3 linked regions of the Variovorax paradoxus genome follow. The protein of the gene in region 1 interacts with the protein of each later gene in a pairwise test. Links are inferred from orthologs where the notes say so. Each region holds a gene or a part of one and is shown in the gene's direction. Other genes may lie near its edges. The genes, in order: dnaE, QFZ47_RS25565 and dnaQ.

What was found.
Region 2: the proteins of dnaE (region 1) and QFZ47_RS25565 interact in binary tests that used the Escherichia coli proteins (3 or more experiments, as listed by UniProt). The link is inferred for Variovorax paradoxus from one-to-one orthologs.
Region 3: the proteins of dnaE (region 1) and dnaQ interact in binary tests that used the Escherichia coli proteins (3 or more experiments, as listed by UniProt). The link is inferred for Variovorax paradoxus from one-to-one orthologs.

What each region holds. Positions count from the first base shown.
Region 1 is NZ_JAUSXL010000002.1:4,293,436-4,304,750, forward strand. The notes cover bases 3,022-7,116. They hold dnaE (DNA polymerase III subunit alpha), read left to right. Parts: upstream 3,022-3,397; coding sequence 3,398-6,916; downstream 6,917-7,116. Other genes in these bases: QFZ47_RS23870 (sulfurtransferase), read right to left, coding at 3,022-3,336; tolA (cell envelope integrity protein TolA), read right to left, coding at 6,968-7,116. Also shown: QFZ47_RS23850 (pirin family protein), read left to right, coding at 1-6; QFZ47_RS23855 (DoxX family protein), read left to right, coding at 87-521; QFZ47_RS23860 (flavodoxin family protein), read left to right, coding at 673-1,224; QFZ47_RS23865 (pirin family protein), read left to right, coding at 1,248-2,171; more of QFZ47_RS23870, read right to left, coding at 2,545-3,021; more of tolA, read right to left, coding at 7,117-7,891; QFZ47_RS23885 (ExbD/TolR family protein), read right to left, coding at 7,895-8,332; protein TolQ, read right to left, coding at 8,349-9,071; QFZ47_RS23895 (YbgC/FadM family acyl-CoA thioesterase), read right to left, coding at 9,068-9,526; QFZ47_RS23900 (pyridoxal phosphate-dependent aminotransferase), read right to left, coding at 9,523-10,719; transcription antitermination factor NusB, read right to left, coding at 10,808-11,315. UniProt on the Escherichia coli protein: DNA polymerase III is a complex, multichain enzyme responsible for most of the replicative synthesis in bacteria. This DNA polymerase also exhibits 3' to 5' exonuclease activity. The alpha chain is the DNA polymerase catalytic subunit.
Region 2 is NZ_JAUSXL010000002.1:4,649,936-4,660,030, reverse strand. What follows is about bases 3,941-6,815. They hold QFZ47_RS25565 (pyridoxal phosphate-dependent aminotransferase), read left to right. Parts: upstream 3,941-4,727; coding sequence 4,728-5,903; downstream 5,904-6,815. Other genes in these bases: hrpA (ATP-dependent RNA helicase HrpA), read right to left, coding at 6,272-6,815; QFZ47_RS25560 (DUF3309 family protein), read left to right, coding at 6,039-6,197; QFZ47_RS25570 (CysB family HTH-type transcriptional regulator), read left to right, coding at 3,941-4,695. In the rest of the region: QFZ47_RS25590 (leucyl aminopeptidase), read right to left, coding at 1-1,043; LPS export ABC transporter permease LptF, read left to right, coding at 1,065-2,204; LPS export ABC transporter permease LptG, read left to right, coding at 2,201-3,310; QFZ47_RS25575 (sirohydrochlorin chelatase), read left to right, coding at 3,316-3,690; more of QFZ47_RS25570, read left to right, coding at 3,754-3,940; more of hrpA, read right to left, coding at 6,816-10,095. UniProt on the Escherichia coli protein: Shows aminotransferase activity with methionine and histidine as substrates, and to a lesser extent also with phenylalanine.
Region 3 is NZ_JAUSXL010000002.1:5,155,090-5,158,726, reverse strand. Bases 1-2,928 are described here. They hold dnaQ (DNA polymerase III subunit epsilon), read left to right. Parts: upstream 1-1,074; coding sequence 1,075-1,782; downstream 1,783-2,928. Other genes in these bases: QFZ47_RS28055 (NAD(P)/FAD-dependent oxidoreductase), read left to right, coding at 2,265-2,928; QFZ47_RS28060 (stereocilin), read left to right, coding at 2,110-2,232; fdx (ISC system 2Fe-2S type ferredoxin), read left to right, coding at 737-1,075; hscA (Fe-S protein assembly chaperone HscA), read left to right, coding at 1-729. In the rest of the region: more of QFZ47_RS28055, read left to right, coding at 2,929-3,368; QFZ47_RS28050 (glycine zipper domain-containing protein), read left to right, coding at 3,518-3,637. UniProt on the Escherichia coli protein: DNA polymerase III is a complex, multichain enzyme responsible for most of the replicative synthesis in bacteria. The epsilon subunit contain the editing function and is a proofreading 3'-5' exonuclease.

The sequences.
Region 1 (11,315 bases):
GCCTGATCGACCATGCCGGGCGCATGCCGCCCGGCTTTCCTTTTCTCTTGTCCCTTTCCCTTTCAACAATCGAGGAGTTTTCAACCATGGCAACCGCAACCCTGAGCACCACCACCGACACCTCCAACGCAGCCCAGGACACGCTGGCCCTCGTCGGCCGCATCCTGATCGCGTACCTGTTCATTCCCGCAGGCATCGGAAAGCTCATGGGCTTTTCGGGCACCGTGGGCTACATCAACTCGGTGGGCCTGCCGCTGCCGGAAGTGGGCGCCGCGATCGCCGTCCTGGTCGAACTCGTCCTTGGCATTGCGCTGCTGGTGGGCTTCAAGACCCGCTGGACCGCCATCCTCATGGCAGTCTTCACTGTGGCCACCGCGCTGTTCTTCCACAAGTACTGGTCGGCGCCCGATGCAATGAAAATGATGCAGCAGATCAACTTCAACAAGAACATCGCGATTGCCGGCGGCCTGCTCGCCTTTGCTGCCTTCGGCCCCGGCCGCTTCAGCATCGATAAGAAATAGGCTTTCCCCCAGGCTGCGCGCACTTCGTGTCGCTTCGCCCACCCCCTCGCCGGGGGCAACACCAGAGGCCCGGCAAAGCCGGTTCCTCGGTGTTTCACGAAAAAATACCTCGGCACCACCGATCATTGCTTCTACTCAGGAGAATCATCCAATGGCAGACATCGTTGTCGTCTTTCATTCCGGCTACGGCCACACCCAGCGCGTGGCGCAAGCCGTGGCCGATGGTGCGGGTGCGCGGCTGCTCGCCATCGACGCCGATGGCAACCTGCCCGAAGGCGGCTGGGAGACGCTGGCCGCGGCCGACGCGATCATCTTCGGCTCGCCGACCTACATGGGCGGCGTGAGCTGGCAGTTCAAGAAGTTCGCCGATGCGTCGTCGAAGGTCTGGTACACGCAGGGCTGGAAGGACAAGCTCTTCGCGGGCTTCACCAACAGCGCCACCATGAACGGCGACAAGGTCACGGCCATGACCTACCTGTGGACGCTTGCGATGCAGCACAGCGGCATCTGGGTCAGCATGGGCATCCTGCCGACCAACAACAAGGCCGCCACGCGCGATTCGTTGAACTACGTGGGCGGCTACGGCGGCCTGCTGACGCAGTCGCCTTCGGATGCGAGCCCGGCCGAGATGTTCAAGGGCGACTTCGACACGGCGCGCGCTTTCGGCGAGCGCGTTGCCGCAGTGGCAAGATTGCGGGGCTAGAACCGCCACTCACGGAGCACACGATGACCGACACCACCGCCCACACCCAACTGCTTCAACCGCACGACAAGGACCTGGGCGGCGGCTTCAAGGTGCGGCGCCTGCTGCCTGCGGCGCAGCGCCGTTCGGTCGGGCCTTTCGTGTTCTTCGACCACTTCGGTCCGGCCACCGAGCAGCCTGGCACGGAGCACGACGTGCGGCCGCATCCGCACATCGGCCTCTCTACGGTCACCTATCTTTTCGAGGGCGCGATGATGCATCGCGACAGCCTCGGCAGCGTGCAGGAGATCCTGCCCGGCGCCATCAACTGGATGACCGCGGGGCGCGGCATCGTGCACTCCGAGCGCAAGCCCGAGCGCCTCAAGGCCGACACTTACGTGAACCACGGCCTGCAGCTCTGGGCCGCCTTGCCGCAGGCGCACGAAGAAACCCAGCCGAGCTTCGAGCACACGCCGGCCAGTGCCATTCCCGAGGTGGTGGAGCAGGGCGTGGCGGTGCGCGTGCTGGTGGGCGAGGCCTTTGGCGTGCGCTCGCCGGTGAAGACACTGTCGCAGACGATCTACCTCGACATCGCATTGCCCGCGGGCGGCCGCTTCGAGTTGCCCGCGCTGGCGCCCGAGCTGGCCGTCTATGTCGTCGATGCGGATGCGCGCGTCAATGGTGAAACGATCCCCGCGCACACGATGGCTGTGCTGCCCGACGGCCAGGGCGCGGTGCTGGCTTCCGACACTGCCGCGCGCCTGATGGTGATCGGCGGAGAGACGCTCGACGGCCCGCGCTACATCACCTGGAATTTCGTTTCGAGCCGGCGCGAACGGATCCTCGAAGCGGGCTCCGACTGGGCCGCGCAACGCATGGGGCATGTGTCTGGCGAGACCGAATTCATTCCTCTGCCCGGCAAGCCCTTTGGCGTGCGCGAGCCTGACGTCGGAACGACGCCTGTCTGATCTGTTCGTGTACCGGGTAGGTTTGTTCAGGGCGCGTGCACAGGCCACCGGGTACTCCCCTCCGCGAATGTCCCCCGCCTTCGGCTCCTCCTTTATTTCGCTGCGGGGAGCACCCGATGCCCTGTGCACCTGGGCACGCTATCGGTGTACCGCTGATCAACAACTGCTCCGAATAACGATCACGCCGATGGGGTGCCTTGCGCAGCGAAATCAAGGGGGAGGCCGCAGGCCGGAGGACATTCGCGGAGCAAGGTACCCCGTCGGCGTGATCGTGCCCTGAACATTTATGCCGAGTAGCTCACGCCAACCAGCAGCAGCGCGCACAGGCCAGTGAAGGTGCCGCTGATCGGCCTGGAGCATCGGCGGCCGCCGGCTATTTCTTCAGCCCGCTGCTCAGCTCGATGTCTTCCGACGCGCGCGCACTGGCGTCGGCTGCGCGCGCGCTCAGGTCGGGCGCCAGGGCGCGCCGGCCGTCGAACACGAAGCAGTCGCCGTGGTAGTGCGCGCCGCCGACCTGCTCGAAGTATTTGAGGATGCCGCCCTCGAGCTGCAGCACGTTCTCGATGCCTTCTTCGCGCATCAGGATCGCGGCTTTCTCGCAGCGGATGCCGCCGGTGCAGAAGCTCACCACGGTCTTGCCCACGAAATCGGCGCGGTGCTCTTTCAGCGCGGGCGGGAACTCGGTGAACTTGGTGATGCGCCAGTCGATCGCGCCGTCGAAGCTGCCTTCGTCGACCTCGAAGTCGTTGCGCGTGTCGAGCAGCGCGATTTCCCGGCCCTCGTCGTCATGGCCCTGGTCGAGCCAGCGCTTGAGCGTGGGCGCATCCACGCCGGGCGCCCGGCCTGCCGCCGGCTGGATGGCCGGGTGGTCCATGCGGATGATCTCGCGCTTCTGCTTCACCAGCATGCGGCGGAAGGGCTGCGCGGCGGACCAGCTTTCCTTGGTTTCGAGGTCGGCGAAGCGGGCATCGGCGCGCAGATGGGCCACGAAGCTGCGGATGGCGTCGGGTACGCCCGCCAGGAACAGGTTGATGCCCTCGGGCGCCAGCAGGATCGTGCCCATGAGGCCCAGGGCTTGGGCGCGCTCGCGCAGCTCTTCGCGCAGCACGGGGCTGTCGTCTATGGCCACGAATTTATAGGCCGCGATATTCAAAATCTCTTGCACGGGGCGCAATTGTAGGGATCGCCACCCCACATCGTGGAGTGCGGCTTTCTACAATGGAAGGATGTTTGTTCACCTGCGCCTGCACACCGAGTTTTCCGTCGTCGACGGCACCAACCGCATCGACGAAGTCGTCAAGGCCGCCGCTGCCGACAAGCAGCCCGCACTGGCCATCACCGACCTGAACAACCTGTTCGGGGCGGTCAAGTTCTACAAGCAGGCGCGAAGCAAGGGCGTCAAGCCCGTCATCGGCGCCGAAATCTTCATCGAGGGGCTGGGCAAGGAGCCCGGCGTGCTCACGCGCATCGGGCTGCTGGTGCAGAACATGGAGGGCTACCTCCATCTGTCCGAACTGCTGGCACGCGCCTGGACGCAGAACGTGGGCCGGGGCCAGTCGCAGGCAGCCTGCAAGCTCGAATGGCTCGAAGAGCTGCAGGGCGGGCTGATCGCGCTTTCGGGCGCGCAGGCGGGACCATTGGGCGTGCCGCTGCTGCAAGGGCAGGAAGAACGCGCCGCCGAACTGGCGCTGAAACTGGCGGGCATGTTCCCGCACCGCTTCTACATCGAGCTGCAGCGCGCGGGCCGCCCCGAGGACGAGCCGCATGTGATTGCCGCCGTGAAGCTTGCAGCCCGGCTGCGCCTGCCCGTGGTCGCGACGCACCCGGTGCAGTTTGCCGAGCGCCAGGACTACGAGGCGCACGAGGCGCGCGTCTGCATCTCGGAAGGCGAAATCCTCGGCAACCCGCGCCGCATACGCAAGTTCACCGAAGAGCAGTACTTCAAGTCGAGCGCCCAGATGCAGGCGCTCTTTGCCGATGTGCCGAGCGCGCTGGCCAACACGGTCGAGATCGCCAAGCGCTGCAACCTCACGCTGGTGCTCGGCAAGCCGCAGCTGCCCGACTTTCCGACGCCCTTCGTCAGCGAAGGCGTGCGCATGCCGATCGACGAGTTCTTCCGCCAGGAGTCGTTCACGGGCCTGGAAGAACGCCTGGCGCACCTCTATCCCGATCCGGCCAGGCGCGATGCCGAGCGGCCGCGTTATGTCGAGCGGCTCGAGTTCGAGATCAACACGATCCTGAACATGGGCTTCCCCGGCTACTTCCTGATCGTGGGCGACTTCATCAAGTGGGCCAAGAACAATGGCTGCCCGGTGGGCCCGGGCCGGGGCTCGGGCGCGGGCTCGCTGGTGGCCTATGCACTGAAGATCACCGACCTCGATCCGCTCGAATACAAGCTGCTGTTCGAACGCTTCCTGAACCCCGAGCGCGTCTCGATGCCCGACTTCGACATCGACTTCTGCCAGGGCAACCGCGACCGCGTGATCGACTACGTCAAGGACAAGTACGGCCGCGACGCCGTGAGCCAGATCGCCACCTTCGGAACGATGGCCGCGCGCGCCGCCATCCGCGACGTGGGGCGCGTGCTCGACATGAGCTACATGTTCTGCGACGGCATCAGCAAGCTCATTCCCAACAAGCCGGGCCAGCCCGTCACGATCCAGTACCCGCCGAACCCCAAGGTGGAGGGCGACAAGAACAACTACGCCATCGAGATGGAGCCGCAGCTCGCGGCGCGCATCGAGAAGGAAGAAGAAGTGCGCATGCTGGTCGAGCTGGCGCAGAAGCTCGAAGGCATGACCCGCAACATCGGCATGCACGCGGGCGGCGTGCTGATTGCGCCCGGCAAGCTCACCGACTTCTGCCCGCTCTACCAGCAGCCCGGCAGCGACTCGGCCGTGAGCCAGTACGACAAGGACGACGTGGAGGCGATCGGCCTCGTGAAGTTCGACTTCCTGGGCTTGGCCACGCTCACCATCCTCGAGATTGCGAAAGAGTTCATCGTCAAGCGCCACAAGGGCCAGGAGAACTTCGCGTACGAGAACATCTTGCTCGACGACCGCGAGACCTACAAGCTGTTCTCCGAAGGCAAGACCGAAGCGGTGTTCCAGTTCGAAAGCCGCGGCATGCAGGGCATGCTGAAGGATGCGCGGCCAACGCGGCTCGAAGACCTGATCGCGCTCAATGCGCTCTACCGTCCAGGTCCGATGGACCTGATCCCGAGCTTCGTGGCGCGCAAGCACGGCCGCGAAGAGGTGGAGTACCCGCACCCGGCCGTGGCCGAGATGCTCTCCGAAACCTACGGGATCATGGTCTACCAGGAGCAGGTGATGCAGACCGCGCAGATCCTGGGCGGCTACTCGCTCGGCGGCGCCGACCTGCTGCGCCGCGCCATGGGCAAGAAAAAGCTCGAGGAGATGGCCGAGCACCGCGAGAAATTCCGCGCGGGCGCGCTCTCGACACATGGCATCCCGCAGGACAAGGCCGACGAGATCTTCGACCTGATGGAGAAGTTCGCGGGCTACGGCTTCAACAAGTCGCACGCCGCCGCCTACTCGCTGCTGGCGTACCACACGGGGTGGCTCAAGGTCCACTACACGGCCGAGTTCTTCTGCGCCAACATGACCGTGGAAATGGACGACACCGACAAGCTCAAGGTGTTGTTCGAAGACGCGCAGAAGAATTTCGGCATCACTTTCGAGCCGCCGGACGTGAACCGCGGCAACTACCGCTTCGAGCCCGTCACCGACAAGGTGATCCGCTATGGCCTGGGGGCCGTCAAGGGCACGGGCCAGCTCGCGGTCGAGGCCGTGGTGCGGGCGCGGGAAGAGGGCGGGCCGTTCAAGAGCCTGTTCGACTTCTGCGTGCGCATCGACCGCCAGCGCATCAACAAGCGCACGGTCGAGGCGCTCATCAAGGCTGGCGCCTTCGATGCGATCCAGCAGAACCGCGCCTCGCTCATTGCCTCGGTCGACCGCGCCTTCGAGTTCGCATCGGCCACCGAGGCCAATGCGGCGCAGGTCGACATCTTCGGCGACAGCGAGCACGGCTCGGCCACGCAGGAGCCCGAACTGGTGGACGCCACGCCCTGGGGCGTGAAGGAGCGGCTCACCTTCGAGAAGACGGCCGTGGGCTTCTATCTCTCGGGCCACCTGTTCGACGAGGTGGCGCACGAGGTGCGGCGCTTCTGCAAGCGCGAGATCGGCGACCTGATGGACACGCGCGACCAGCAGGTGATCGCGGGCATCGTGAGCGATTTCCGCGTGATCAACGGCCAGCGCGGGCGCCTGGCGATCTTCAAGCTCGACGACAAGTCCGACGCCATCGACGCCACCGCCGACGAGGCGCTGATCAACGCGAACCGCAACACCTTGAAGGACGACGAACTGGTGATCGTGAGCGGCCGGCTCCAGCCGGGCCGCGGCGGCTTCGAAGCGCGCTTTCAGGTGCAGCAAGTGTGGGACCTGGCCACCGCGCGCTGCCGCTTCGGAAAATTCCTGCGGGTGGCCGTCAACGGCAAGGCGCCCGACATCGCGCGCCTGGTGAAAGACTTTCCGCCGCGCACCGAGCAGAGCGAGCACGGCGATCTGGTGCAGGGGCTGCCGGTGCGCCTGTCGATGGCGCGCGGCGGTGCGCAGGTCGAACTGCAGCTGGGCGAGCGCGCCAGGTTCTTCCCGACCGACGCCGCGCTCGCCAGCTGGACGGCGCAGGCGGAGGCGGGCAAGGCCTCGGTGATCTACGAGTGAAACGAATGAGCCGCGAGGCGGCCGGGCGCGCGTAGCGCCTGGCCGGCCCCGTTAGCGCTTGGGCCGCAGCGAGACGATCAGCGAGGGGAAGATGCGCCCGTCGGTGTCGCGTGGCAGCTTGTCGGTCTTGTGCAGGCCGCGCTCGGCGGCTTCGTCCCAGCTGGGCAGTCCGCTCGACTTGGTCAGCTTGACGCCGACGATGGTGCCGTCCGGTGCCAGGTTCACTTCGAACTCGGCGGCCGGATTGCCGTTCACCGTCTCGGCGTCGGGGAAGGTGATGTTCGGACGCACCGCCGCGGCAATGCGTCCTGCGTAGCCGCTCGACGGTCCTGACGAGCGCAGGGCCGTGCCCTTGGAGTCGTCGCTGCCGCTCGCGCCTGCCAGGCCCTGCATGCGCTTGAGCGTTGCGGCCCGGTCGGCCGCGGCCTGCTTGGCTGCGGCTTCCTGCTGTTTCTTCGCTTCGGCCTGCTTGGCCTCGGCTTCCTGCTGCTTCTTCTGCTGATCGGCGAGCTTTTGCTGCTGCGCCTTCTTGCGTTCGGCTTCGTCTTCGGCGCGCTGCTTGGCTTCGAGCTCTTTCTTCTTCTGCTGTTGCTGCTGCTCGAGCTCGCGTTCTTTCTGTTCCTTCTGCTCCTTGAGCTTCTTCTCGCGCTCGAGCGCGATGTCGGGGGCGCGCGGCGCGGGTGCGGGCTCGGGTGCCTTCACCTGGGGCGGTGGCGGCGGCGCGGGAGCCGGCGGCGGAGGCGCGGGAGCGGGCGTGGGTGCCTGCGGTGCGGACAGGCGCGGCGCGGCCTGCTGCACCGTGGACGACCACAGCTCCGCATCGACGGCGCCTTCGTCGGCGTCGCTGCGCCAGCGCACGCCCCACGTCAGCGCCGCGATCAGGAGCGCGTGCGCAATCAGCGCAAGCAGCACCGCGCGCGGCGTGCCGCGCTGCGGCGGTGGTGCGAACTCGGGACGATCCAGGGCGAGCGACATGCCTTATTTGCCGCCCGTGGTGGTGACGGACAGGCCCACGCGCTCGATGCCGCTGCGCTTGAGCTGGTTCATCGCCTTCACGACGGTTTCGTACTTCACGGACTTGTCGGCGCTGATGACCACGGGGCGCTGGTCGTCGCCGCCCTGGGCGGTCTTGGCCGCGGAGCCGATCTGGGTCATGGGAACGGACGCGCCACCGCTGCCGGTGGACGGGTCTTTCTTGATCTGCACTTCATCGTCGCTCTTGATGACGATCTCGATGGGCTTGTCGGGCTGCTTGTTGGCGCGGTCGACCGAAGGCAGGTTGATCACGCTCGGCGTGATGAGCGGCGCGGTGACCATGAAGATGATCAGGAGCACCAGCATCACGTCGATGAACGGGACCATGTTGATCTCGTTGATCGTGCGGCGGCCTCGGCCCCGGGACGAAACGGCGGGCATGTGCTGGAACCTCCGCTCAGCGGTTGGCCGGAGCCGCCGCGGTTGCCGACGCCACCGCGGCCGGGTTGGCCGAGAGGTTGCGCTGCAGGATGTTGGAGAACTCCTCGATGTAGGTTTCGAGGGCAATGGCGATCTTGTCGATCTCGCGCGCGAAGCGGTTGTAGCCCACCACCGCCGGAATGGCGGCGAACAGGCCGATGGCGGTGGCCACCAGTGCTTCCGCAATGCCGGGCGCCACGGTGGCCAGCGTCACCTGCGCCAATGCGGCCAGGCCGGTGAAGGCATGCATGATCCCCCAGACCGTGCCGAACAGGCCGACGTAGGGCGACACCGAACCGACGGTGGCCAGGAACGACAGGTTGTGCTCGGCCGCGTCGAGTTCGCGCTGGAAGCTCGCGCGCATGGCGCGGCGGGCGCCATCCAGCAGCGTGGGGGCGTCGCTCACGTGGCGCTCGCGCAGCTTCTGGTACTCGCGCATGCCCGAAGCGAAGATGCGTTCCATGGGGCCGGCGAACTTGGCGTTCTGCGCGGCCGAGGCGAACAGCTCGTTCAGGCTGGTGCCCGACCAGAACTCGCGCTCGAAATCGTCGTTGAGCGCGCGCATGCGGCGCAGCGCGAAGTACTTGCGGATGATCGCGGCCCAGCTGGCGATCGAGACGATCACGAGCAGCAGCACGACCAGTTGCACCACGAAGCTCGCATGGAGCAGGAGATTGATGATGGAGAGGTCTTGGTTCATGGCTTGAAAGGTTGAGTCATGGAGCCGCCGCAGCGCTCGAGGGTTCCCGCAATTTGGGTGGGTATCCGCGCGGGGCGCAATGTGGAGGCATCCACCCAGCCGATGCGGATCGTGCCTTCGCACAGCAGAACGGGCGCCGCGGCTCCCGTTCGCTCTTGCTCTGTTTTTGATAGCACGTGTTGACCGATTATCAACGACGCGGTACCCAATTGTTTGAGATCGGCTGTAACCAGCAGTTCGTCGTCGAGCCGGGAAGGGCGATGGTATTTGAGCTGGGTTTCGCTCACCACGAACTGGCCGCCGGTTTCCTCGCGCAGCTTTCGCTGCTCCACGCCCAGCGAGCGCAGCCATTCGGTGCGGCCGCGCTCCATGAACTTGAGGTAGTTGGCGTAGAAGACGATGCCGCCGGCGTCGGTGTCTTCCCAGTAGACGCGGATCGGAAACGCGTAGCTCATGAGGCCGGGTTCGCGATCATGGCCCGCAGGCGTTCGACCGACTCCTGCAGATGCGCCATCGAACTCGCGGTGGAGAAGCGCACGAACTTGCCCGTCTCGGCCGTGCCGAAGTCGCGGCCCGGCGTCACGGCCACATGGGCGCGCTTCATGGTTTCGAAGGCGAAATCCCAGCTTCCCGAGATGCCCAGCTTCTCGGCGACGGCGGTGCAATCGGCCCAGGCGTAGAAGGCGCCATCGGGCACCACCGGCACGTTCAGGCCCAGCGCGTTGAGCTGCGGAATGAACCAGTCGCGGCGCGCCTTGAACTCGGCGCGGCGGCGCTCGTATTCGGCAATGCTCTCGGCCTCGAAGCAGGCCAGCGCTGCATGCTGCGACACGGTGCTCGCGCAGATGAAGAGGTTTTGCGCCAGCCGCTCGACCACTGGCACCAGCGCTTCGGGCACCACCAGCCAGCCCAGGCGCCAGCCGGTCATGTTGAAGTACTTGCTGAAGCTGTTGATGCTGATGACGTTGTCGTCGATGGCCAATGCCGTCTGCCCGAAGGCATCGTCGTAGGACAGGCCGAGATAGATCTCGTCAATCAGCGTGATGCCGCCGCGCTGCGACACCACCTCGTGAATGCGGCGCAGTTCATCGGGCGCGATCGAGGTGCCCGTCGGGTTGGAGGGCGAGGCGAGCAGCACGCCGCGCGTCCTGTCGGTCCAGGCGGCCTCGACCTTGGCGGCCGTGAGCTGGAAGCGCTCTTCGGCGGTGGTGGGTATCAGCACGGCCTTGCCATCCGCGGCACTCACGAAGTGGCGGTTGCAGGGGTAGCTGGGATCGGGCAGAAGTATCTCGTCGCCGGACTCGATCAAGGCCAGGCAGGCCAGTTGCAGCGCAGCCGAGGCCCCTGCGGTCACCACGATGCGGCGCGCCGGCACGTCGACACCGAAGCGCTGGGTGTACCAGCCGCTGATGCGCTCGCGCAGCAGCTCCAGGCCGGTGGCCTGTGTGTACTGCGTGGCGCCGGCGCGAACGGCGCGCGCAGCGGCTTCCTGCACCAGCGGCGGGGCGGTGAAGTCGGGCTCGCCGATGTTCAGGAAGATCATCGGCCGGTCGGTGTGGGCCACCTCGCGCGCGAGCACGCCGGCGGCCTTGGCCACCTCCATCACATAGAAGGGTTCGATGCGCTGTGCGCGCGCCGAGATCCTCATTGCACCCCCAGGCTACGGCGCTGCGCGCCTTCGCCACCCCCCTCGCAAGCGAGGGGGCGAGCGCCTTCGGGCGGCCGGGCGGCGCTCCTCACGTCCTCGCCTTGCCTGAGGCCCGGTCGGCCTCGACCTCGGCGGCGCGCAATTGCGGTGCCAGGCCATTGAGCACGGCGTTGACGTACTTGTGGCCGTCGGTGCCGCCGAATTCCTTGGCCAACTCGATGCACTCGTTGAGCACCACGCGCCATGGCACGTCCAGGCAGTGCTGGAACTCGTACACGCCGATCCACATCACGGCATGCTCGACGGGCGATATCTCTTCGAACTTGCGGTCGAGCAGCGGGCGGATCAATGCGTCGAGCTGTTCGGCGCCCTCGATCGATCCGTGCAGCAGCGCGTCGTAATGCGCGGCATCGGCCTTGTGAAAGCCTGCGAGGTCGCGCGTGAAGTGGTCGATATCGGTCGGGTCGTTGCGGCCCACCAGGTGCTGGTAGAGCGCCTGCAGCGCGAATTCGCGTGCGCGGCTGCGGTTCGACTTGGCCGAAGCCTTGCGCGCGCCGGTGCTGGTCAGGCCGGTACGCACTTGCCGTGCCGGGCGC
Region 2 (10,095 bases), 360 kb from region 1 along the record:
AGCGCATCGCACAGGATGAGCCGCCCCTCGGCATCCGTATTGAGCACTTCGATGGTCTGGCCGCTCATGCTGGTCACCACGTCGCCGGGCTTGATGGCGCGGCCGTCGTTCATGTTCTCGCACGAGGGCACCAGGCCCACCACGTTGATGGCCGGCTGGATTTCTCCGAGCGCGCGGAAGGTGCCGAGCACGCTGGCCGCGCCGCACATGTCGAACTTCATTTCGTCCATTTCGGCCGCCGGCTTGAGCGAGACACCGCCGGTGTCGAAGGTGATGCCCTTGCCGACCAGCACCACGGGCGCCTGATCCTTGGGCGCGCCCTGGTAGCGCAGCACGATGAAGCGCAGCGGCTCGGCCGAGCCCTGGGCCACGGCCGCGAACGACCCCATGCCGAGCTTCTGCACTTCCTTGGGGCCCAGCACCTCGCATTTGACACGGGGCAGCTTGCCGAGCTCCTTGGCCGCCTCGGCCAGCAGCGTGGGCGTGCAGTAGTTGCCGGGCCGGTTGCCCCACTCCTTGGCAAGCTCAATGCCGGACACCGTGGCACGGGCCTCGTCGAAGGCCTTGCCCACTGCCGCCGCGTCGGCCACGCCGAGCGTCAGGTGGCGGATGCTGCGGCCTCCATCGCCGTTCGAGGCTTTCGACCTGGTGGTGGTGTAGACATAGCTGGCGTCGGCTGCCGCGGCCACGGCGCATGCGACTGCCGCGCCACCGGCCTCGTGCGCGAACACCAGGACCACCCGCTTGGGCGCATGGGCCTTGGCCGCATTGACCGCTGCAATGACGCCGCTGCGCACCGACGCGGGCTTTCCGTCGCCGATGGCGGCAAGCACCACGCGCGACGCCGCCACCTCGTCGGGATGGTAGAGCGAGAGCAGCTTGCCGGCCTTGTCGGGCAGGTCGCCGGCCTTGCGGGCGCTGGCAATCAGTGCGGAAAGGGGGTCCTTGGCGGTGAGGGGGGCGCTGCCGACGAGCACGATCAGCAGGTCGGATTTTTCGGCCGCGGCGCGGGCGAGGGTGAGGGTCTTGAGCTGAAAGTCCATAATCCTTTTTTTCCTCGAACGATGTTATTCCATTCTTCCCTACGCAAGGAGCTGTCGCGCAGCTTCGGAGCGACCCTCGTGGTCCTGGTCACCATCGTGATGACCATGATGCTCATCCGCACGCTCGGGCTCGCCTCCAAGGGCAGCGTGAACCCGTCCGAAGTGTTCCTCGTGATGGCGTACACGGTGCTCGGCTACATGCCGACCATCCTGAGCCTGAGCCTGTTCATCGCCATTGTCGGCACCTTGTCGCGCATGTACCGCGACAGCGAGATGGTGATCTGGTTTTCCAGCGGACGGGGGCTGGCCGATTTCGTCGAGCCGCTGTTCCGCTTTGCCTGGCCGGTGCTGGTGCTGATCGCGGTCATGGCGCTGCTGGGCTGGCCGTGGGCCAACTCGCAGACCATCGGCATGCGGGCGCAATATGAAGGGCGCAGCGACATCGAGCGGGTCACGCCGGGCGAATTCCGTGAATCGTCCGGGCGCATGCGGGTCTTCTTCATCGACAAGGACACGCCGGACGGCGCCACGGCCACCAACGTGTTCATCTGGGCGATCGAGCGCGGCCTGCAGATCACGACCTCGGCACGCAGCGGACGCATCGAGGACGTCGGCAACAGCCGCTTCCTGATGCTGAGCAACGGCCAAAGGCTGGAGCGGCCACTGCTGCCCACCGCGGGGCTCAAGATCAGCGAATTCGAGACCTATGGCACGCGGTCCGGCGGCAATGCCGCTCTCTCCGGCGACAGCACGCCGGCGCGCGCCAAGCCCACGCTTCAGCTCCTGCGCGAACCCGGCGACCCGAGCCGCGGCGAACTGGCCTGGCGCATCGGCATGCTGCTGGCGGCCATCAATTTCGTGCTGCTGGCGCTGACGGTGTCGAGCGTCAATCCGCGCGTGGGACGCAGCGGCAACCTGCTGTTCGCGCTGTTCGCCTTCGTCGTCTACTACAACATGCTCAACCTCGGCCAGAGCTGGATCAGTTCCGGGCGCTTCGGCATGGGCTCGTTCATGCTGCTGCTGCACGGCGGCGTGCTGCTGATCGGCGTCGCGTGGCTGCTCCTGCGCAACAACAACTGGGGCCGGCGGCGCAAGGCCGAGCACGTCATCGCAGGCGGCCTGCCATCCCAGCAGCCCACGAAAATCGACCCGACCTCGTGAAAACAATTCGACGCCTGATCTATGTCGAGGCACTGAAAGCCGTGGCTTTCGTGACCCTCGGCTTCCTGAGCCTGTTTTTCTTCTTCGACTTCGTCGACGAACTGCAGTCGATCGGCAAGCCCGAAAGCCTTGCCTACGGCCCCGCACAGGCACTGATCTACGTGACCTTGCTGATTCCGAGCCACCTTTACGAACTGCTCCCGATCACGGTGCTGATCGGCTGCATCTTCGTGATGGCGCGCCTTGCGCAAAGCTCGGAATACACCATTCTTCGCACCAGCGGCCTGGGGCCGTGGCGCGCCCTGCGCACCCTGCTGCTGCTGGGTGTGGGCTTCGTTGTTCTCACCTTTGCCATTGGCGACTACATCGCACCGGCGTCCGAGCGCACCGGGCAGCTGCTCAAGTCCCGCTACCAGGGTTCCTACTCGCTGGTCGGCAACACGGGCGCCTGGCTCAAGGAAAAGCGCGAGAACGTGTCCTATGCGGTCAACGTGCTGTCCATCGCCCGCGACGGTTCGCTCAAGAATGCGCGCATCTTCGAGTTCGACGCCAACGGCTATGTGCGCAAGCAGCTCGTCGCGTCCTCGGCGCGCATCTTCGACGACCACTGGCAACTGTCGGATGTCGAACTGCAGGACTACGAGACGCGCACCGCCGCGGACAAGGCCCGCATCGTGACCACCAAGATGCCGCAGCTCGACTGGCCGACCACGCTGACCAGCGAAATGGTGTCGGTGGCACTGCTGCGGCCCGACCGCATGGGCACCATCGACCTGTTCGACTACATCCAGCACCTCGAGGCCAACGGGCAAACCGCGCAGCGCTACGAGATCCAGTTCTGGCGCAAGGTCTTCTACCCGCTCTCGTGTCTGGTGATGGTGGTGCTCGCCCTGCCCTTCGCCTACCTGCACTTCCGCCAGGCCGGCATCACCACCTACGTGTTCGGCGGCGTGATGATCGGCATCAGCTTCTTCCTGCTGAACAACGTGTTCGGCTACCTCGGCAACCTGAGCAACTGGTCGCCTTGGCTGACAGCGGCGGCGCCAGGGCTCATCTATTCGGTGATGTCGCTGGCCGCGTTCAGCTGGCTGGTGCTTCGAAGGTAGCGCAGATGGCAACGGGGAATGCGAAGGGCATCGTCCTGCTGGCCCATGGTTCGCGCGACGAGCGCTGGCGCAAGCCCATCGAGGCCGTGGCCGCGCGCGTCACGGCGCTCGACCCGCAAGCCCGCGTGGCCTGTGCCTACATGGAACTCGCCGCGCCCGACCTGCGCACCGCCGCAGCGGCCCTGATTGCCAGCGGCGCCAAGGTGGTTCGGGTGGTTCCGCTCTTCCTGGGCATGGGCAAGCATGCCCGCGAAGACCTGCCGCTGCAGGTGGAGGCGCTGCGCCAAGCCTGGCCGCAGGTCGACTTCCAGCTGGCCGCCATCGTCGGGGAAGAGCCCGAACTGATCGACCTGCTGGCCAGAATTGCAAGCAAATCTTGAAATTCCGGCAATTTCGATAGACTCCGAAGGCATAATGAATTCCGTAATAAGACGGAATTTGATATGAATCTGCACCAATTCAAGTTTGTTCAGGAAGCCGTGCGGCGCAACCTGAATCTGACGGAGGCGGCGAAGGCGCTGCACACCTCGCAGCCGGGCGTGTCCAAGGCCATCATCGAGCTCGAGGAAGAACTCGGCGTCGAAATCTTCGCCCGCCATGGCAAGCGCCTGAAGCGGGTCACCGAACCGGGCCAGCACGTCATCGCCAGCATCGAATTGATCATGCGCGAGGTCGGCAACCTCAAGCGCATCGGCGAGCAGTTCAGTGCGCAGGACAGCGGCACCCTCTCCATTGCCACCACCCACACCCAGGCGCGCTACGTGCTGCCGGTGCCGGTGGCCAAGCTGCGGGAGGCCTATCCGAAGGTCAACGTGAGCCTGCACCAGGGCTCGCCCGACCAGGTCGCACGCATGGTGATCGACGAGATCGCCGAAGTGGGCATTGCCACCGAGTCGCTCGCCGACTACGCCGAGCTCGTGACCCTGCCCTGCTACGAATGGCAGCACGTGCTGGTGCTGCCCAAGGACCATCCGCTCGCGGCCAAGGAGCGCATCTCGCTCGAAGACCTGGCGCTCGAACCCATCATCACCTACCACCCGTCGTTCACCGGCCGCACGCGCATCGACCATGCCTTCGCGCAGAAGAAGCTCACGCCGCGCATCGCGCTCGAAGCCATCGATTCCGACGTGATCAAGACCTACGTGCGCCTGGGCCTCGGCGTGGGCATCGTGGCCGAGATGGCGGTCCGCGACGAATCGAACGCCGATCTCGTGGTGCGCCCGATGGGGCATGTTTTCGGCCAGAACATCGCGCGGGTGGCATTCAAGCGCAGCGCCTACCTGCGCAACTTCGTCTTCAAGTTTGCCGAACTGCTGTCCGACCGTCTCGATCGCAACCTGATCGCGAAGGCCCTGAGCGGGCATCAGCAAGACTACGAACTTTGATCCAGACCCCGATTCCGTTTCCGAGCACGACCATGAGCGCCATTCTTTCCTCCCCCCGCACCCCGGAGATCGCCACCAAGCTGCCCTCCGTGGGCACCACCATCTTCACCGTGATGTCCGCGCTCGCGGCGGAGAAGAACGCGGTGAACCTCGGCCAGGGCTTCCCCGATTTCAACTGCGATCCGAAACTGCTCGAAGACGTGACGGCCGCCATGGCCGCGGGCCACAACCAGTACCCGCCGATGCCCGGCATTGCGGCGCTGCGCGAAGCCATTGCCGGCAAGATCTCGGCGCTCTATGGCCACCGCTACAGCGCTGCCGACGAGATCACCGTCACGGCCGGTGCGACGCAAGCCATCATCACCGCCATCCTGGCCGTGGTGCGCGCGGGCGACGAGGTGATCGTTCTGGAGCCGTGCTACGACAGCTACGTGCCCAATATCGAGCTGGCCGGCGGCAGCGTGGTGCGCGTGCCGCTCACGCCTGGCACCTTCCGCCCCGACTTCGACAAGATCGCCGCAGCGTTGTCTCCGCGCACGCGCGCGATCATCGTGAACACGCCGCACAACCCGAGCGCCACGGTCTGGACTGCTGCCGAGATGCGCAGGCTCGAAGAACTGCTGGCCCCGACCGACATCTTCGTGATTGCCGACGAGGTTTACGAGCACATGGTCTACGACGGCGCGCAGCATGAAAGCGTGGCGCGCTTCCCGGGCCTGGCGGCGCGCAGCTTCATCGTGAGCAGCTTCGGCAAGACCTACCACGTCACCGGCTGGAAGGTCGGCTACGTGGCGGCGCCCGCACCGCTGATGGCCGAATTCCGCAAGGTGCACCAGTTCAACGTGTTCACCGTCAACACGCCGATGCAGCATGCGCTCGCGCAGTACATGGCCGAGCCGAGGCCTTACCTCGAACTGCCCACCTTCTACCAGCGCAAGCGCGACCTGTTCGCCGCCGGACTGGCCGACAAAACCCGCTTCAAGCTGCTGCGCAGCGAGGGCAGCTATTTCCAGTGCGTCGACATCTCGGCGGTGAGCGAGCTGTCCGAAGCCGAGTTCTGCCTGTGGCTGACGCGCGAGATCGGCGTGGCGGCAATTCCGCTGTCGGCGTTCTACGGCAACGGCTTCGACCAGCGCGTGGTCCGCTTCTGCTTCGCCAAGAAGGACGAGACGCTGATTGCGGCGCTGGATCGGCTCGCACGGCTCTGACCGGGCCCGCACGGCTCGAATGCCGACGATAGCGGTAGGAAAGCCCTGACCGCCGAAGAAGCGGCTATCCGGCGTGCCCCCGGTCTCCTGACACTGAGCATGGGTGCTCGTAACAACAAGGCCCAGGAGAAACGCATGTCCCTCTCGTTCATTCTGCTGATCGTTCTGATATTGCTTCTGATCGGTGCGCTGCCGAGCTGGGGCTACAGCCGGAGCTGGGGCTACTGGCCCAGCGGGGGGCTGGGCCTGGTCGTGCTGATCCTCATCATCCTGGTGCTCATGGGCCGCATATGACGCTGCCCGGCAGTTCGTGCACCTGAAGGAGGCCCGCGAAAAGCGGGCTTCTTTTTTTTGCCCGCCGATCCGGATCAGGCCTGCAGCTGGGCCCAGGCCTTGTCCAGCCGCTTGACGCTGACCGGCTGCGGCGTGCGCAGTTCCTGCGCGAAGAAGCTCACGCGGAGCTCCTCGAGCAGCCAGCGGAATTCGAGCATGCGCTCGTCCACCACGCCCTTGCGCTCGGCCACCAGCCGCCAGTAGCGCTGCTCCTGCGGCCGCAGTTCGGCCAGCTTGGCGGTGTCGCGCGCGGGGTCGCTGCGCAGCTTGTCGAGCCGCAGCACGATGGCCTTGAGATAGCGCGCGAAATGCTGCAGCTGCGTCCATGGCGCGTCGGCAATGAAGCGCTTGCCGACCAGGCGCTGCAGCTGCTGGGCGGCGTCCTGCACGGCTTCGGGCTGGATCCTGGTGTCCTTGATCTTTCGCGCGGCGGCCGCGTACTCGGTCAGGATGGTCGAGGCCAGCCGCGCCACCTCGTTGGCGATCAGCGTGAGCCGGCCACGGCCTTCTTCCAGGCGGCGCTTGAATGCGAACTCGTCGGTGGGCAGCGGCTCCTGCAGAAAGGCCCGGTCGATCGCCACGTCGATAATCTGCGCGCGCAACTCTTCGGAGGTACCCAGCGGCATGTAGGCCACGGCCATCTTTTGCAGGTCGGGGATGTTCTTCTCGAGGTACTTGAGCGCGTCCTTCAGCTGCAGCGCGAACAAGCGGCGCAACCCGGCGCGATGCTTGGCGGCTGCCACGGCCGGCTCATCGAACACCTCGATGGTGACGGCATCGCCTTCGTCGCGCAGCGCCGGAAATCCGATCAGCGACTGCGATCCGCGGCGCACTTCCATCAGCTCGGGCAGTTCGCCGAAGCTCCAGTTCGTGTAGCGCTGGCCCGCGGGCAGGCTCGGCGCGGCGGCGGCAGCAGGCGCAGCGGCATTGCCCTTCGCCTGCGCGGGCCCCTCGGTCGCGCCGGCCGGCTTGCGGTCCGCGGAAGCCTTCACATTGAGCCCCGCCAGCGCCTGGAAAGCGCCGCGCGCCTGCGCCCCCAGTTCCGCCTTGAGCGCGCCCAGGTTGCGCCCCATGCCAAGCTGGCGCCCGTGCTCGTCCACGATGCGCAGGTTCATGAACAGGTGCGGCGGCAGCATGTCGAGTTTGAAATCGGCGCGCTTGACGTCGATGCTCGTCACGTCGCGCACGCGCTTGAGCAGCACGTCGGTCAGCGAGCCGTGGCCGAACACCTCGGGCGCCGAAAGCTCTTCCGTGAGCTTCGCCGCCGACTCGGGCAGCGGCACCAGCCGCGAGCGCGGGCGCTGCGGCAGGCTCTTGAGCAGCGCCTGGATCTTGTCCTTGAGCATGCCCGTCACCAGCCATTCGCAGCGCTCTTCGCTCACCTGGTTGAGCACGAAGAGCGGCACGCTGACAGTGAGCCCGTCTTTCGCATCGCCCGGCTCGTGCAGGTAGCTTGCCGCGCAATCGACTCCGCCAAGCCGCAGTGTGGGCGGAAAGGACTGCGTGGTGATGCCCGCCGCCTGGTGGCGCATCAGTTCCTCGCGCGTGAGGAAAAGCAGGCGCGGCTGCTCCCTCGACGCATGGCGGTACCAGTTCTCGAAGCTGATGCCGCTTGCCACGTCGACGGGCAGCTGCGCGTCGTAGAAGGCGAAGATCAGTTCGTCGTCGACCAATACGTCCTGCCGGCGCGCCTTGTGCTCCAGACCCTCGACCTCGCGCACCAGCTTGCGGTTGGCCGCGAGGAACGGGAACTTGCTCTCCCACTGCCCGCCGACCAGCGCTTCGCGGATGAAGATCTCGCGCGCCGCGACCGGATCGACCTTGGTGAAATCGACCCGGCGCCCGCTGTACACCACGAGGCCGTAGAGCGTTGCGCGCTCCAGCGCCGAAACCTGCGCGCCCTTCTTCTCCCAATGCGGATCGAGCAGCTGCTTCTTCAGCAGGTGGCCGGCCACTTGCTCGAGCCACTGCGGCTCGATGTTGGCGATGCCGCGGCCGAAGAGCCGCGTGGTCTCGACCAGCTCGGCCGCGACGATCCAGCGGCCGGGCTTCTTCTTCAGGTGCGCGCCCGGATGCTTGTAGAACTTGATGCCGCGCGCACCCAGGTACGCCTCGTCGTCTTCCAGCTTCCAGCCGACGTTGCCGAGCAGGCCCGCGAGCATCGAGAGGTGCAGCGGCTCGTAGCCGGCAGGCTCGGCATTGATGCGCCACTTGTGCTCGGTGACCACCGTGAGCAGCTGCGAATGGATGTCGCGCCATTCGCGCACGCGGCGGATGTTGATGAAGTTCTGCCGCAGCAACTGCTCGTACTGGCGGTTGCTGAGCTTGTGAGTGTCACCGTGCCCGCCGCGCGCATCGGCAATCCATTTCCACAGCCGCAGGTAGCCGCTGAACTCGCTCTTCTCGTCGTCGAATTTCGAATGCGCCTGGTCGGCCTGCTGCTGCGCTTCCATCGGCCGGTCGCGCACGTCCTGCACGCTGAGCGCCGAGGCGATCACCAGCACTTCTTCGAGCGCGCCGCGCGTGCGGGCCTCGAGGATCATCCGGCCCACGCGCGGATCGAGCGGCAGCTTGGCCAGCTCTGCGCCCGTGGCCGTGAGCTCGTTGGCATCGTCGACCGCGCCGAGTTCGTTGAGCAGCTGGTAGCCGTCGGCAATCGCGCGCGGCGACGGCGCCTCGAGAAACGGAAAGCGCGCCACGTCGCCCAGGCGCAGCGACTTCATGCGCAGGATCACGCCCGCGAGCGAAGAGCGCAGGATCTCGGGATCGGTAAAACGCGGCCGGCCGTCGAAATCCTTCTCGTCGTAGAGGCGGATGCAGATGCCGTTGGCCACGCGGCCGCAGCGGCCGGCGCGCTGGTTGGCCGCGGCCTGGCTGATCGGCTCGACCAGCAACTGCTCGACCTTGCTGCGGAAGCTGTAGCGCTTCACCCGCGCGGTGCCGGTGTCGATCACGTAGCGGATGCCCGGCACCGTGAGCGAGGTTTCCGCCACGTTGGTGGCCAGCACGATGCGCCGGCCCGAATGGCTGTCGAAGATGCGGTCCTGCTCGGGGCCCGACAGCCGCGCAAACAGCGGCAGCACCTCGGCATTGCGAAACAGCGGCTGATGGCTCAGGTGGCGGCGAAGATGGTCGGCCGCCTCGCGGATCTCGCGCTCGCCGGGCAGGAACACGAGGATGTCGCCGGCGTTGTGCGGATCGCGCCAGAGCTCGTCGACGCCGTCGGCAATCGCGTCGTTCAGGTCGTGCTCGCGCGATTCCTCGAAGGGTCGGTAGCGCTGTTCGACCGGAAAGGTGCGGCCCGACACCATGATGGTCGGCGCAGGGCCTTTTGCCGATGCAAAGTGCTGCGCAAAGCGCTCGGCATCGATGGTGGCCGAGGTCACGATCACCTTCAGGTCGGGCCGGCGCGGAAGGATCTCGCGCAGGTAGCCGAGCAGGAAGTCGATGTTCAGCGAGCGCTCGTGGGCCTCGTCGATGATCAGCGTGTCGTAGGCCTTGAGCAGCGGATCGGTCTGCGTCTCGGCCAGCAGGATGCCGTCGGTCATGAGCTTGACCGACGCGTCGCGGCTCAGCCTGTCCTGGAAGCGAACCTTGAAGCCGACCACGTCGCCCAGCGGCGTCTTCAGTTCTTCGGCAATGCGCTTGGCGACCGAACTGGCGGCAATGCGCCGCGGCTGCGTGTGGCCGATGAGCCGGCCCTTGCCCGGCGGCGCATTGAGCTTGCCGCGGCCGAGCGCGAGCGCGATCTTCGGCAGCTGCGTGGTCTTGCCCGAACCGGTTTCGCCGCAGACGATCACTACCTGGTGCGCGGCGATGGCGGCCATGATTTCATCGCGCCGGCCAGAGACCGGAAGCG
Region 3 (3,637 bases), 860 kb from region 1 along the record:
AACCAGCTGGCCGGCAACAACGGTGCGGGTGATCTGCTGCTGCTCGACGTGATCCCGCTGTCGCTGGGCATCGAAACCATGGGCGGACTGGTCGAGCGCATCGTGCCGCGCAACCAGACCATTCCCACCGCGATGGCGCAGGACTTCACCACCTACCAGGACGGGCAGACCGCTCTTGCGCTGCATGTGGTGCAGGGCGAACGCGACCTGGTCGCCGATTGCCGCAGCCTGGCGCGCTTCACGCTGCGCGGCATCCCGCCGATGGCGGCGGGTGCGGCGCGCATCCGCGTGACCTTCACCGTCGATGCCGATGGCTTGCTGAGTGTCGGCGCCAAGGAGCAGGGAAGCGGCGTGGAGGCCAGCGTGACGGTCAAGCCTTCGTACGGGCTCTCGGACGACCAGATCGCGACCATGCTGCAGGAGAGCTTTTCCACCGCGCAGCAGGACATGCAGGCGCGCGCGCTGGTGGAGGCGCGCGTGGATGCCGAGCGCATGCTGCTTGCCACGCAGAGCGCGCTCGATGCGGACGGCGATCTGCTGAGCGAAGAAGAGCGCGCAGTCATCGATGCGTCGATGGCGAAGCTGCGCGAAGCCGCCAAAGGCGACGATGCCGCGGCCATCGAAGGCGCCACCAAGGCGCTGGCGAACGACACCGAAGCCTTCGCTGCCCAGCGCATGAACGCGGGCATTGCGCGAGCACTCTCCGGCCGCAAGCTCGAATCCCTCTAAGAACAACATGCCCACCATCAAGATCTATCCGCATCCCGAGTATTGCCCGCAAGGCGCCGAGATCACGGCGCCGGCCGGCACCTCGATCTGCGAGGCGCTGCTCGACAACCACATCAACATCGAGCACGCCTGCGAGATGAGCTGCGCCTGCACCACCTGCCACGTGGTGGTGCGCCAGGGCTTCAATTCGCTGAACGAGGCCGAGGAAGGCGAGGAAGACCTGCTCGACCGCGCCTGGGGCCTGGAGCCACAATCGCGCCTCAGCTGCCAGGCGATCCTGGCGCAGGAAGATGTGACGATCGAGATTCCCAAATACTCGATCAACCACGCGAAGGAAAATCACTGATGTCGCGCCAGATCGTCCTCGACACCGAAACCACCGGCCTTTCCGCCGAGAACGGCGACCGCGTCATCGAGCTCGGCTGCGTGGAGCTTTTCGCGCGCAAGCTCACCGGCAACGACCTGCACATCTACTTCAATCCCGAGCGCGAGAGCCATGAGGACGCGCTCAAGGTGCACGGCCTCACGACCGATTTCCTGCGCGACAAGCCGAAGTTCGCCACGCTGGCCAACGACATCGTCGAATATCTGCGCGGCGCCGAGCTGATCATCCACAACGCGGCCTTCGACGTCGGCTTTCTCAACAAGGAGCTCGAGCTGGCCGGCCTGCCGCCGCTGCGCAGCTTCGTCGGCGAGGTGACCGACACACTGGCCATGGCCAAGCTGGTCTACCCGGGCAAGCGCAACTCGCTCGATGCGCTGTGCGACCGCTTCGGCGTCGATCGCTCGAACCGCACCTTCCACGGCGCCAAGCTTGATGCGCAGCTGCTGGCCGACGTGTACATCAACCTCACGCGCGGCCAGGATGCGCTGCTGATCGACGTGGCCTCCAACGAGCCGGCACAGGGCACCACGGTGGTGGCCATCGACCTGAGCCAGTTCGAGCTGCCGGTGATCATGGCGGCCGAGCAGGAGCTCGCGGCGCACGAAGCGGTGTTGTCGCAGCTCGACAAATCCAGCAACGGACGCACGCTGTTCCGGCAAAACGGCTGAAATGCTGTGGCATAATCGAAGGCTTCGCGCAACGCGATTAATTCCAAGGCACTGCACGCGCGGTGCCAAGGGTTGAAAGGGCGGTTAGCTCAGGGGTAGAGCACAGCATTCACACTGCTGGGGTCGGAGGTTCGAAACCTCCACCGCCCACCAATTTCCCAAGATAAAAGCGATTTGGATTGTCCAGGTCGCTTTTTTGTTTTCCGGGCCACTTCCTGCGGCGCCGAATATCGACGCGCACCTGTCGGCTCGTGCTGACGCCAACTGCCGCCACGCACCGGCTGCGTTCCTGAACCCATGGCATAGAACCGGGGAAAGGAGAGCACCATGGCCACCCATCCCGATCTTCCGACCCCGGTCACGCCGGATCTGCCTGTGGAGCCCGACGAAGGGCCGAGCACGCCGCCGGACGAGCCGACCGATCCCGAGCCGCCTCCCACCTCGTCCTGAATTCGCCGCGCGAGCCGCGCTAAGCTCGCGCCATGGATGAATTCGATTGCGCCGTCATCGGCGGCGGTGTAGTGGGGCTGGCCGTGGCGCGCGCCTTGGCGCTCGCGGGCCGGGAGGTGGTTGTGCTGGAAGCCGAAGGTGCCATTGGCACCGGCACCAGTTCGCGCAACAGCGAGGTGATTCATGCGGGCATCTACTACCCGCAGGGCTCACTTAAGGCCAGGCTTTGCGTCGAGGGCAAGGCGGCGCTTTATGCCTATGCGGCAGAGCGCGGCGTGCCCCACCAGCGCTGCGGCAAGCTCATCGTGGCGACCTCGGCAGAGCAGGTGGCCCAGCTCGAAGTCATCCGCGCCAAGGCGGCCGCCAACGGTGTCGACGACCTCGTGCTGCTGACCGCGCAGCAGGCCATGGCCATGGAGCCGCAACTGCATTGCGTGGCGGCCCTGCATTCGCCGAGCACCGGCATCGTCGACAGCCATGCGCTGATGCTGAGCCTGCTCGGCGACCTGGAGAACGCGGGCGGCATGCTGGCACTGAAATCGCCCATCGCCCGTGCGGAGTGCGGCCAGGGCGCTATCGTCCTGGTAGCGCAAGACGGAACGGCGCTGCGCTGCAATACCGTGGTCAATGCAACCGGCCTGCTTGCGCCCGATCTGGCCCGCCGCTTCGAAGGACTGCCGGAAGCCGCCGTGCCCACCGCGTACTTTGCCAAGGGCAGCTATTTCACGCTGTCGGGGCGCGCGCCATTCACACGCCTCGTCTATCCGGTGCCCGAGCCTGGCGGACTGGGTGTGCACCTGACGATCGATCTGGGCGGGCAAGCCAAGTTCGGGCCCGATGTGCAATGGGTGGAATCGGCCGATGACCTGGTGGTGGATCCGGCGCGCGGCAACGGCTTCTACGCCGAAGTGCGAAAGTACTGGCCCGCGCTGCCCGACGGGGCACTGATTCCCGGCTACGCGGGCATGCGGCCCAAGATCTCGGGCCCGGACGAGCCGGCGCGCGACTTCATGATCGACGGGCCCCAATCGCATGGGGTGCGGGGCCTGGTGAATCTCTTCGGCATCGAGTCGCCCGGGCTCACGAGCAGCCTGGCCATCGGGCGCCACGTCGAGCGCATGCTCGCGTCAGGCTGACGGCGGACGCAATACAGGGGCCATCGCGTGCAGAAGTCTGCATAACTGCAGTGCATGAGGGGCTTTTGTGCCTGTAACATGACACCACGCCATTTGCTGGCGTGAAGCCGCCGGCGCGGTGCCGGTGTCATCACGGAGGAAAGATTCCAATGAGTGCATCCAACAATATTGAAGCGGCAGCCGAAGACATCGCAAGCGACGTGCGTGGCGTGCTGGCCAGCAAGGACCTCGATTCGGTTCCCCACATCAAGGCGCTGCGCCAGCGCATC